3 regions of the Halomonas sp. SS10-MC5 genome follow, and region 1 is predicted to be linked to each of the others. Evidence: predicted binding sites of a transcription regulator. Region 1 holds the regulator's gene; each other region holds the start of a gene.
The links. Region 1 encodes sigma-54, which starts transcription at its own class of promoters, with help from an activator protein. Its sites were predicted from a motif close to TGGCACNNNNNTTGCTNT; they were not measured.
Positions count from the first base shown of each region.

Region 1 (4,276 bases):
GCCCGCGGCGAGCGCGCCTACATCGAGCAGCAGCCCGACCCCGAGCAACCCGTGGTTCGCGGCTGGGGGCGTACCATTGTCTACCATGTCGCCGAGCGCCGTGTGGAACTGATCGACCGCGCCGAGCTGCACCAGGGCGGCGACACCTTCGACGGCGGCTACCTCGAGTACTTCCTCGACCGCCGCGTGGTGCAGGCACGCTCCCAGAGCGAGGGCGTCGAAGGCAGCCAGCGCATTCGCATGACCCTGCAGCCGGAGCGCTGACATGTCGATGAAGACCCTGCACGCCCGCCACCTGGCCAAGAGCTACAAGCGTCGCCGCGTGGTCCACGACATCAGCCTCACCATCGAGCAGGGCCGCGTGGTCGGCCTGCTCGGGCCCAACGGGGCCGGCAAGACCACGTCGTTCTACATGATCGTCGGTCTGGTCAAGGCCGATGCCGGTGAAGTGCACATCGACGACCGGGACCTCTCGCACAGCGCCATGCACGAACGGGCTCGGGCGGGTATCGGCTACCTGCCCCAGGAGGCATCGATCTTTCGCAAGCTGTCGGTAGCCGACAACATCATGGCCATCCTCGAGACGCGCCGGGATCTCGACCGCCGCGGGCGACAGGAGAGGCTCGAGCAGCTGCTGGAAGATTTCCACGTCACCCACATCCGCGACAACCTGGGCATGAGCCTGTCCGGCGGCGAACGGCGCCGCGTCGAGATCGCCCGGGCGCTGGCCACCGAACCGGCCTTCATCCTGCTCGATGAACCCTTCGCCGGGGTCGACCCGATCTCGGTGGGCGAGATCAAGGGCATCATCCGCCAGCTCAAGGCGCGCGACATCGGGGTGTTGATCACCGACCACAACGTCCGTGAAACCCTCGACATCTGCGACTCGGCCTACATCGTCGGCGACGGCCAGATCATTGCCGATGGAAACGCCGAGGCCATTCTGGCCAACAAGCGGGTGCGAGAGGTCTATCTCGGCGAGGACTTTCGCCTGTAGCGCACTCCACTGCATTATGCAAGCACCTGGGACGCATTAAAACATTCTAATCAGGGATAAAAACTTTCACTGGCATGCATATTGCAGCCATTTCTCTTGCAAGTCATGGGCTACCCGTCTAGGGTAGAGCTTTTCCGGCAGATGAGCGCCTTACCCTCATGGCCATGAAAGCGTCCCTGCAATTACGTGTCGGCACTCAGCTGACCATGACCCCCCAGCTGCAACAGGCCATAGCCCTGCTGCAGCTCTCGACCCTCGACCTACGCCAGGAGATCCAGCAGGCGCTGGAATCCAACCCCATGCTGGAACTCGACGACGGCTTCGGCGAACAGGCCGTCAGCGAAACCCCGAGCGACGACTGGGCCAGCGAGATACCCAGCGAACTCTCCACCGACAGCGACTGGACGGACACCTACCCCGACCACGGCACGGGCTCCGGCTCAGGCGCCGCCACCGGCGAGGGGCCGGACTTCGAGCGCCAAGCCTCGGCGCAGACCCTCGCCGGCCATCTGATCTGGCAGCTGGCGATGACCGACCTGAACGACCGCCAGCGCCTCATCGCCGAGAGCCTGATCGACGCCGTGGACGCCGCCGGCTACCTGGCCCACCCCCTGGAGGAAATACGCGACGGCCTGCGCCGTCAGGGCCTGGAGGGGTTGCCCACCCGGGAGGTCGAGCAGGTCCTGCTGCGATTGCAGCAGTTCGAGCCCACCGGCGTGTTCGCCCGCGACCTGCGCGAGTGCCTGATGCTGCAGCTGGCGGCGCTGCCCGATGATACCCCACTGCTGCCCCAGACCCGCCGTCTCGTGCGCCAGTTCCTCGAGGCGCTGGCTGCCGACGACCGCCGCCTGCTCAAGCGTCGCCTGGGTCTCGACGACGAGTCGCTGGACCAGGTCATCGCCCTGGTTCGCTCGCTGGATCCCCGCCCCGGCAGCGACTTTGCCGAGGTCGGCAGCAGCTACGTCACCCCGGACCTCGTCGCCTATCACGACGAATCGGGCTGGCGCGTGGAACTCAACGCCGAGGCCCTGCCGCGCCTGCGCATCCAGCCCGACTACGTCGCCCTGGTGCGGCGTGCGGACAAGAGCCAGGACAACCAGTTCCTCAAGGATCACCTGCAGGAGGCCCGCTGGCTGATAAAGAGCCTGGCCAGCCGCAACGACACGCTTCTGCGGGTGGGACGGGAGATCATGGCGCGCCAGATCGAGTTTCTCGAGCAGGGCGAGGAAGGCATGAAGCCGCTGGTGCTGGCCGACATCGCCCAGGCCGTCGAGATGCACGAATCGACCATCTCGCGGGTGACGACGCAGAAGTTCATCCATACTCCGCGAGGCGTCTTCGAGCTGAAGTACTTCTTCTCCAGCCATGTCGGCGGAAGCGGCGACGGGGACGTCCACTCCAGCACCGCGATCCGTGCCCGCATCCGCAAGCTCATCGCCGACGAGCCGCCCCGCAAGCCGCTCTCCGACAGCCGCCTGGTGGATCTGCTGGCCGAGGATGGCATCCAGGTCGCCCGCCGCACGGTGGCCAAGTATCGCGAAGCCTTGGGCATCCCCTCATCGAGCGAGCGCAAGCGTTTTCGTTGACCCCGCGACGTGATGTTGACCCCGGGCAATCCCGCCGCCCGAGGGGGTATGCAGGGCAGGAAAAAGGGTTACAATCGAGCTACCACCCGAAGGACGAAGGAGCTTGTCATGCAAGTCAACATCACCGGCCATCATGTTGAGCTGACCGATTCACTGCGTGACTACGTGAGCGAGAAGCTGAACCGCGTCCAGCGACATTACGACAACATCACCAACGTGCAGGTCACGCTCTCGATCGAGAAGGAGCGCCAGCAGGCCGCCTGCACGCTGCATGCCGCCGGCGCCGATCTGCATGCCGAAGCTTCCGATCAGGACATGTACGCCGCCATCGATGCGCTGACCGACAAGCTCGATCGTCAACTGGTCAAACACAAGGAAAAGGCCCAGGCTCGCGCCCAGGGCGCCGGCGTTCGCTGAGTTGCCATGACACTGGAAACCATCCTGCCCCCGGAACGCGCTCTGTTCGACGTTCCGGGAGGCAGCAAGAAGAGGGTGCTGGAGTTCTTCAGCACCTTCATCGCGCAGAACACCCCGAGCCTCGACAGCCAGGAGGTCTTCGGTAGACTGGTCGGGCGCGAGCGGCTGGGCAGCACCGGTATCGGCAACGGCGTGGCCATTCCTCATGCCCGCAGCCCCCACTGCCACAGCCCCGTGGCCGCCTTTCTCAAGCTGGCCGAACCCATCGACTTCGACGCCATCGACGGCGAGCCGGTCGACCTGGTGTTCGTGCTGCTGGTGCCCGAAGAGGCCGACGATACGCACCTGTCGCTGCTGAGCCAAGTAGCCAGCGTCATGAACGACGCCGAGACGCGCGCCCGGCTGCGCAAGTGCACGAGCCAGCGTGAACTCCACGAGCGTCTCGTCGAAGCGATACGACGACAGTCCTCGGCCTGACCGCTTCCCTCGCCGTACGGCCAGCCCCTGATCAGGAGATTCCTCATGCAGCTTGTGATCATCAGCGGCCGTTCCGGCTCCGGCAAGTCGATCGCACTGCAGGCGCTCGAGGACATCGGTTACTACGCCATCGACAACCTTCCGGCGATGCTGCTCGGCTCGCTGGTGGATGAGCTACGCAGCTCGCCCACGATCCAGACCTCCATCGCCGTCAGCATCGATGCGCGCAACCTCCCCCACGCCCTGGAGCGCTTCCCGCGCCTGCTGGAGGAGCTGCGCAACAAGCAGGTCGACTGCCAGGTCATCTACCTGACCACCGATGCCCGCATTCTCCTCGAACGCTACTCCGCGACCCGACGGCGTCACCCCCTGACCCGCGGCCGGGACATGACCCTGAACGAGGCCATCGAGTCGGAAGACGCCACGCTGAGCGACATTCGCAACCTGGCGGACCTGATCATCGACACCTCGCGGCTGTCGGTGCATGACCTGCGCGGGCGTATCACCGAACAGGTGGCCAGCCATCGCGCCGACCAGTTGACCCTGACGGTGGAGTCGTTCGGCTTCAAGGGCGGCGTACCGCTCGATGCCGATATCGTCTTCGACGCGCGCTGCCTGCCCAACCCCTACTGGGACCCGCGATTGCGCTCGGCCACCGGCAGGGAGCCCTGCATCGTGGAGTTCCTCGAACAGTATCCTCTGGTCCAGCAGATGCTCGACGACATCATCGCCTGGGTCGAGCGCTGGCTACCGGCCTACCGCGATACCCACCGCAGCTACCTGACCGTCGCCATCGGCT
Region 1 is NZ_CP065435.1:2,914,542-2,918,817, forward strand. Features, by position in the region: gene lptA (lipopolysaccharide transport periplasmic protein LptA) at 1-264, shown strand, start outside; gene lptB (LPS export ABC transporter ATP-binding protein) at 272-997, shown strand; gene I4484_RS13610 (RNA polymerase factor sigma-54) at 1,156-2,583, shown strand; gene raiA (ribosome-associated translation inhibitor RaiA) at 2,692-3,000, shown strand; gene ptsN (PTS IIA-like nitrogen regulatory protein PtsN) at 3,007-3,477, shown strand; gene rapZ (RNase adapter RapZ) at 3,523-4,276, shown strand, end outside.

Region 2 (4,276 bases), 1.7 Mb from region 1:
CAGGGCGGCCTGCGGCGTCGGGCGCAGCAGGTCCCCCCCGCAGAGCTGCTGATGGATGGGCGCTGCATCGCTGTCGAGGGTGTCGAGGTGGCGAATCGAGCGATCGAGGTAGGGCGGCAGGGCCAGCCATTCATGTGCCTGACGGCGATGATCCGGCGAGGCGGCCAGCCACTCGCCGGCTGCTACCAGGGCGCGCAGCAGGGCGGCCAGTGTGGCCGGGTAGCGCTGCGCCCAGGAGCGGGTCACGCCGAGCACCTTCTCGGGGTGGCCGGGCCACAGCTGGGCACCGGTGGCGACCAGCCGGCCCACACTGCAGTGGCGGGCGAGGGTGCCCCAGGGCTCGCCGGCGCAGAAGCCATCGATCTGGCCGTCGCGCAGGGCTTCCACCATGCGCGGCGGCGGCAGGGCGACCAGCTCGACGTCGCGGTCGGGGGCGATGTCGCCCAGCGTCAGCCATTCGCGCAGCTGGTAGTGCTGGCAGGAGTAGGGATACACCATGGCCAGGCGCGGGCGCCTGCTGCTGCCCGAGCCGCGCAGCCAGTCGCCCAGCGCCAGGGCGCTGCTGCCCGGGTCTGCGTCGAGGGCGGCACCGCTGGCCTGACACAGCGACGTGGAGAGCGTGATGGTATTGCCGTTGCGCGAGAGCAGCAGCGGCGCCAGCGTTTCGCAGGGGGCGCGGCCCAGGCCCAGGCTCATGGCCAGCGGCATGGGGGCGAGCATCTGCGCACCGTCGAGCAGGCCGGCGGCGACCTTGTCGCGCAGGGTGGCCCAGGCGTTCTCCCGCGACAGGCTGACGTCCAGCCCCTGGGCGGCGAAGCAGCCCCGTTCGCGGGCGACGATCAGCAGGGCGGCATCGAGCAGCGGCACGAAGCCGAGGGTGAGGCGCGCGAGTTCCGGGCTGGCGGCGTGAAGTGGCGGTTGGCTCATGAGCGGGTTCCCCGTTTGTCGGCGGCGTGCCCCTGGGGCAATAGCGGGTTCAGGCGGCCGAGAATGTCGACGACGCTGTCGGCGACCTCGGCGATACGCTGGCCGCGGTCCATGGCGAGCTTGCGCAGCATGCGATAGGCCTGCTCCTCGTCGCAGCCCTGATGCTTCATCAACAGGCCCTTGGCGCGCTCGATACGCTTGCGCTCGGCCAGTTGGTTGCGCGCCTTGTCCAGCTCCTGGCGCATGCTGTGGAAGGCGTCGAAGCGGGCGATGGCGACCTCGACGATAGCCTCCACGCGCTCCGGCACCAGGCCGTCGACGACGTAGGCGCTGACGCCGGCCTTGAGCGCGGCCTGCAGCGTGTCGGAGTCGTGCTGGTCGGCGAAGAACACCACCGGGCGAGGGTTCTCGCGGTTGAGCAGCGCCATGCTCTCCAGCGTGTCGCGGTCGGGGCTCTCCATGTCGATGATCACCACGTCGGGCTGATGGCGCGCGACCATCTCGTTGAGGCTGGCCGGGTTCGAGAGCCGGCAGATGACCCGGTGTCCCTCGGCCATCAGCGCCTCCTCGACCATGGCGGCACGTACCACCTCATCGTCGACCAGCAGAATGTTCAGGGGTGGTGGCATAGGGTCTCGCTCGTGAATGGCATGCCTAGGTGGTCTTTTCCTGTCTCCAAGCAAGAAACATTCCATCTTTCGCTTCGTCGCAGGCGGGTGGCGCCTCAGCCGGCGCTGGCGGCGGGCAGCCAAGTCATCCGGCGTGCCCGCTCGGCACTAGCCTGGTGCAAGGGCGGAGCCGGTCGTGGGGAAATGGTGCAGGGCAGCATGCGGGAGGGGCGCGGGAAAAGAGGCATCTAGCTGATAGCCGTTCGGTCTTCGGTGGATGGCACGCTTCCTGCTTGATACGGGTCAATACTCTACCGAGGGCGCCATGCGGCGCCCCGAGCGGCAACGACGCCCGCCAACGCCGCCCTTCGGGGTTGGTCGTTGGCGGGCGTCGTCGTTTCGCCAGGAACAGACAGGAGATCGACATGCGCGAGGCCCGAACCACTTGCCCATACTGCGGCGTCGGCTGTGGCGTGCTGGCCAGCGTCGAGGATGGCGAGATCGTCGACGTACAGGGCGACCCGGCGCACCCGGCCAACTTCGGCCGGCTGTGCGTGAAGGGCTCGGCGCTGCACGAGACGCTGGGGCACCATGGCCGCCTGACCCGGCCCAGGGTCGACGGTGTCGAGACCGACTGGGACACGGCGCTGGACGCCGTCGCCGAGCGGCTCACGGCGGTGCGCGACCGCCACGGTGCGCAGGCCGTCGCCGCCTATCTTTCGGGGCAACTGCTCACCGAGGACTATTACGTCGCCAACAAGCTGTTCAAGGGCTTTCTCGGCACGCCGCACCTGGATACCAACTCGCGGCTGTGCATGGCCTCGGCGGTGGCGGCCCACAAGCGTGCCTTCGGCGCCGACGCCGTGCCGTGCAGCTACGAGGATCTCGAAGAGGCCGAGCTGGTGGTGCTGGTGGGCTCCAACCTGGCCTGGAACCATCCGGTGCTCTACCAGCGCCTCAAGGTGGCCAAGCAGCGCAACCCGCTGCTGCGGGTGGTGGTAATCGACCCGCGGGTCACCGATACCTGCGAGATCGCCGACCTCTACCTGGGGCTCGCGCCGGGCAGCGATGCGCGCCTGTTCACCGGATTGCTGGCCTGGATGGCCGAGCGCAACAAGCTCGACCGGGTCTATCTGGAGGCGCATACCCAGGGCTTCGAGGAGGCGCTCGCCGCGGCACGGGAACAGGATGCCTGGGTGGAGGCCATCGCCGCCGACTGTGACGTCGATGCCGAGCGCCTGGAGACCTTCTTCTACTGGTTCGCCAGCCACCTGCACGTGGTCACGCTGTTCTCCCAGGGGGTGAACCAGTCGAGCAGCGGCACCGACAAGGGCAACGCCATCATCAACTGCCACCTGGCGGGCGGCAAGATCGGCCTGCCGGGGGCGGGGCCGTTCTCGATCACCGGCCAGCCCAACGCCATGGGCGGGCGCGAGGTGGGCGGGCTGGCCAACCAGTTGGCCGCCCACATGGACTACGACACCCCCGGCGCGCGCGACCGGGTCACGCGCTTCTGGGCCACCGAGCGACTGGTGCCGTGCCTGCCCGAGGCGCCCGGCCACAAGGCGGTGGCGCTGTTCGAGGCGATCGAGCGCGGCGAGGTGCAGGCGCTATGGATCATGGCCACCAACCCGGCGGTAAGCCTGCCGCGGGCCGACCGGGTGCGCGAGGCGCTTGCGAAGTGCCCGCTGGTGATCGTCTCCGAGTGCATGGCCAATACCGACCTGCTGCCCTATGCCGATATCGTGCTGCCGGCCTCGAGCTGGTCGGAGAAGGACGGCACCGTGACCAACTCCGAGCGGCGCATCTCGCGCCAGCGCGGCATCCTGCCACCGCCCGGGGAGGCCCGGCACGACTGGTGGATCGTCTGCGAGGTGGCCAGGCGGCTGGGCTTCGGCGAGGCGTTCGCCTATACCCATCCGTGCGAGATCTTCGACGAGCACGCCCGGCTCTCGGGCTTCGAGAACGGTGAGGGGCCGGGGGAGAGCCGCCGGCTGTTCGATATCTCCGGCCTGGCCGGGCTCGACCGCGCCGCCTACGATGCCCTGGCGCCGATCCAGTGGCCGGTCAACGCCGCCGCCCCCCACGGTACCGCGCGGCTGTTCACCGATGGCCGCTTCGCCACGCCGGGCGGTCGCGCCCGCCTGCTGCCGGTACGCCCGCGCCCGCCGGCCCAGGCATTGGACGCGGCACGCCCGCTGCGGCTCAACACCGGGCGCGTGCGCGACCAGTGGCACACCATGACCCGCACCGGCCGTGCACCGCGGCTGATGAATCACCGCGCCGAGCCGTTCATTGAGCTCACCCCGGAAGACGCCGCCGAGTGGGGCGTGGCGGAGCATGGCCTGGCGCGCCTGGCGGGAGCGGGCGGCGACTATGTCGGCCGGGTGCGGCTGTCGCGCGGCCAGCGTCGCGGCGAGGTGTTCGTGCCGATGCACTGGAGCGGCTACTTCAGCGGCACGGCGCGCATGGGGGCGCTGCTCGAGGCGCACCTCGACCCGTTCTCCGGCCAGCCGGAATCGAAGCACGGCGCGGTGGCGCTGGCGCCGCTGGCGGTGGAATGGGAGGCCACCCTGCTGGTGGCCGACGACCTGGGCGTGGCGGAATCGAGCTGGTGCGACGAGAGCCGCTACTGGGCACGCATTCCGCTGCACGGCTGCCAGCGATGGCAGTTGGCTGGCGGCGAGAGCGCCTGCGGCGGGGTTGCGAAAAAAACGGCGCAGCGCGACTGGCTGACCTGG
Region 2 is NZ_CP065435.1:1,239,232-1,243,507, forward strand. Features, by position in the region: gene I4484_RS05900 (CmpA/NrtA family ABC transporter substrate-binding protein) at 1-927, opposite strand, end outside; gene I4484_RS05905 (ANTAR domain-containing response regulator) at 924-1,556, opposite strand; gene I4484_RS05910 (nitrate reductase) at 1,961-4,276, shown strand, end outside.
Region 2: I4484_RS05910 (nitrate reductase) is a predicted target of sigma-54. The motif match lies at 1,814-1,831, and genes of this name have one in related genera.

Region 3 (4,276 bases), 890 kb from region 1:
CGGTATGGATGGCGATCTGTACGTCGTACTTTTCGGCCACGCTCAGGCAGGTGTCGATGGAGGCCGGGGTAGTGCCCCAGTCCTCGTGCAGCTTGAGACCGATGGCGCCGGCCTCAAGCTGGGCTTCCAGGGCTTCGGGCAGGCTGGCATTGCCCTTTCCCAGCAGGCCGATGTTCATCGGCAGCGCGTCCACCGCCTGCAGCATCCTGCCGATGTGCCAGGCGCCCGGCGTGCAGGTAGTGGCGTTGCTGCCGGTGGCCGGCCCGGTGCCGCCGCCGAGCATGGTGGTGATGCCGCTCATCAGGGCTTCTTCCACCTGCTGGGGGCAGATGAAGTGGATGTGCGCGTCGATGCCGCCGGCGGTGAGGATCTTCCCCTCACCGGCAATGATCTCGGTGCCGGGGCCGATGACGATGTCGACGTCGGGCTGGGTGTCGGGATTGCCCGCCTTGCCGATGGCTGCGATACGGCCGGCCTGGATGCCCACGTCCGCCTTGACGATGCCCCACCAGTCGAGGATCAGCGCGTTCGTGATCACGGTATCCATCACCGTATCGTCGAGGCGCTGGCTCTGGCCCATGCCGTCGCGGATCACCTTGCCGCCGCCGAACTTCACCTCATCCCCGTAATGGGTCGCGTCGCGCTCGACTTCGATCCACAGCTCGGTGTCGCCCAGGCGTACCCGGTCGCCCACCGTGGGGCCATACATATCGGCATAGGCTTGGCGTGAAATCTTCATGAAGCGTCTCCATCCAGCTTACCCATCACCTCGCCGCGAAAGCCGTAGATATGGCGCGTGCCGGCAAAGGGAATCAGCGTGACTTCTCGCGTCTGACCCGGCTCGAAGCGAATCGCCGTGCCCGCCGCCACGTCCAGGCGAAAACCACGCGCCTTGGTGCGGTCGAAGACCAGCGCCGGGTTGGTCTCGGCGAAGTGATAATGGGAGCCGACCTGGATCGGCCGGTCGCCGGTATTGGCCACCTCCACCGTGATCCGCTCGCGCCCGGCGCAGAGCTCGATCTCGCCGTCCTGTAATTGGTACTCCCCAGGAATCATGACGCCTCCTTAACAACGTTGCGGAAATGAGCGAGCGACGGCCAGACAAGGCGAACAGAGGCGAGCCAGCGGAGTTGACTGGGTGTTCAATGAGCATGGCGAGCCGATGTTCAACGCGGTATGGCCGAGCGCAGCCATTTCGACCTCCGCTAGACGATGGGTGTGTGGACCGTGACCAGCTTCGTGCCATCGGGGAAGGTCGCCTCCACCTGCACCTCGTGCACCATCTCGGCTACCCCCTCCATCACATCGTCGCGGCCGAGGATCTCGCGGCCGTAGCTCATCAGCTCGGCCACGCTGCGGCCGTCTCTCGCGCCTTCCATGATCTCGAAGCTGATCAGCGCCACCGCCTCCGGGTAGTTGAGCTTGAGGCCGCGGGCCCGGCGTCGCTCGGCCAGTTGGGCGGCCGAGAACAGCAGCAGCTTGTCCTTGTCTCTCGGGGTCAGTTCCATGCGAGTCTCCTGCAATCGTCAGGTGAACCAGATACGGGGGGGATGGGGAGGAGAATCGATCAACAGCGGCCTGAGACAGGCCCAGGCCTGCTGGCAAAGGTCCCAGGCCTCGTTACGCTCATGACCCAGGTAGCGCAGCAACAGCACGCCATGGCGCACGGTGACCGCCCAGCGCGGGCTTGGCGGGATCGCATCTCGCAGCGCTTCGATGGCGTTGGCTTCGTCGTCGAGGCCCACGGCCCATAGCGTGGCCTGCACGCTGGCGCCCCCCTGCCCCCAGCGCCCCTTGAAGCGCGGGTGCTCCGGGTCGAGCGGCTGACGCTCCAACCACAGCGGCTTGCCATCGCGACACAACCGAAAGCGCTGCTCGATGCGGCCCGACACGTAGGGCAGCCGGCTCGCCGGTCGGCCCAGCGCCAACACTTCCCAGCCCAGGCAACGCGCATCGCCGGCCAGCTCGATGGCCGTGTGCTGCTCACCGCACGAGCCATCGAAGGCAATGGTCTCCTGGGGCAGCCACTCGAGCACGCCGCCCGGCGCCACCTGCAGCTCGGTACGCTGGGACCAGGCCACGCCATGGCTGTCGGCACGATAGAGCTTGTTGGCCGCAGGCGTCGTCACCAACGCACGGGCGCCCGATTCGACCTGAACCGAGACGTGCAACAGATCGCCGCTGACCAGCCCTCCGGGCGGATGCAGCAGGTAGACATGACACGAGCCCCCGCGGCCCTCGGGATAGAAAGGCCGCTGCACCCGCAGCGGGCCCTGATGACGAGCCCGCACCAGGCGGGTGGCCCCCTGGCGCCGGTCGAAGCCGAGTTCCAGCGACGCCACCCAGCGACGGCCGGCATCGAAGCGGTGACCGGAAGCACAGGGCGGCAGCAGTGTCTTGGCGTCGAAACGAGCCGTCATTGGCATCGGCCTTCAGCAACAGGGTTCGGCCTCTTCGTCGAGGCTTTGCCCTATTCATGGCAACCGCTGTACCAGAACGGTGAAATGCAGGAAAAACGGATACGATTCATTGGCTTATTTTGTATACAGCCACACCTGCACGGACCATCTTCGCACCAGATTGGCGCGCGAAAGCCAGCGCGGCGCACAGTTTCCGCGCATGAGCGCCTGACGACTCCTTGGCCATGGCGCAGAACGGTGCATGGAAAAATCCCACCTTGGCAAAACGGCTAGACCGTCAGGTGCTCCTTGATCAGGGCATCGGTGAGCTCACCGATCTCGCCCCTGGCCACCGGCCGGCCGCGATCCATGATCGCGAAGCGATCGGCATACTTGCGGGCGAAGGGCAGTTTCTGCTCCACCAGCAGCACGGTCAGACCGTCCTCGGCGATCAGCTTGCGAATCACCTCGCCAATCAGGGTGACGATATTGGGCTGGATCCCCTCCCCCGGCTCGTCAAGAATCAGCAGGCGTGGCTCGATCACCAGCGCCCGACCGATGGCCAGCTGCTGCTGCTGGCCGCCGGAGAGATCGCCACCCCGACGGTGCTTCATCTCCTCGAGCACCGGGAAGAGTTCGAAGATGCGCTCCGGGATGGTGCGCCGACCATCGCCGCGTGCCGCCAGGCCGGTACGCAGGTTCTCTTCCACGGTGAGCAGCGGGAAGATCTGCCGCCCCTGGGGCACGTAGCCGATCCCCAGCCGCGAACGATCCTCCACCCGCCGCCGGGTAAGCTCGACATCGTCGGCATAGCGGATGCTGCCGGAGGCCACCGCCACCTCCCCCATGATCGCCTTCATCAAGGTGGTCTTGCCCACCCCGTTGCGCCCCATTACGCAGGTACACTGGCCCGCCGGCACGGCCAGGTCGAGATCCCACAGGGTGTGGCTCTCGCCATAGAACTGATTGAGCTTGTCGATTTCGAGCATCAGACCGCCTCCTCCTCGGCTTCGGCGCCCAGGTAGACCTCGACCACCTGCGGGTCGCTCGACACCTGGTCCATACTGCCCTCGGCCAGCACGCTACCCTGATGCAGCACCGTCACCTTGCGTGCGATGGAACGCACGAAACCCATATCGTGCTCGACGACGACAACAGATTGTTTTCCCGCTAACCCGGTCAGCAGCTCGGCGGTACGCTCCATCTCCTGCTCGGTCATCCCCGCCACCGGCTCGTCCACCAGCAGAAGCCGCGGCCGCTGCATCAGCAGCATGCCGATCTCCAGCCACTGCTTCTGGCCGTGGGACAGAATGCCCGCCTGACGCTCACGCAGCTCGGCCAGGCCGATGGTCAGCAGCACCTCGTCGATGCGGTCGCGAATCTCGCCGTTCATGCGTGCCGTGAGCGTGGGCAGGATGCGTTTGTCGGCGGCCATCGCCAGCTCCAGGTTCTCGAATACCGTGAGCGCCTCGAACACCGTGGGCTTCTGGAACTTGCGGCCGATGCCGAGGCTGGCGATCTGCGGCTCGTTCATGGTCAGCAGGTCGTGGCGACTGCCGAACCACACCTTGCCGCTATCGGGTCGGGTCTTGCCGGTGATGATGTCCATCATGGTGGTCTTGCCGGCGCCGTTGGGTCCGATGATGCAGCGCAGCTCGCCGTCGTCGATGGTCAGGTTCAGGTCGTTGATCGCCTTGAAGCCGTCGAAGCTGACCGTGACGTCGTCGAGGTAGAGAATCGGCCCGTGCCGCACGTCGACCGGCGACTCGGCCGGCACCAGGAAATCGAAGACCCGGTCACGATTGGCCAATGAACTCAAAATGCTCATGCCGATGCCTCCTTGCCGGAGAACGCACCCGAGCCCTCGGCACGACCTC
Region 3 is NZ_CP065435.1:2,029,129-2,033,404, reverse strand. Features, by position in the region: gene ureC (urease subunit alpha) at 1-739, opposite strand, end outside; gene I4484_RS09580 (urease subunit beta) at 736-1,056, opposite strand; gene ureA (urease subunit gamma) at 1,206-1,508, opposite strand; gene I4484_RS09570 (urease accessory protein UreD) at 1,527-2,420, opposite strand; gene urtE (urea ABC transporter ATP-binding subunit UrtE) at 2,690-3,388, opposite strand; gene urtD (urea ABC transporter ATP-binding protein UrtD) at 3,388-4,227, opposite strand; gene urtC (urea ABC transporter permease subunit UrtC) at 4,224-4,276, opposite strand, start outside.
Region 3: I4484_RS09570 (urease accessory protein UreD) is a predicted target of sigma-54. The motif match lies at 2,477-2,494, and genes of this name have one in related genera.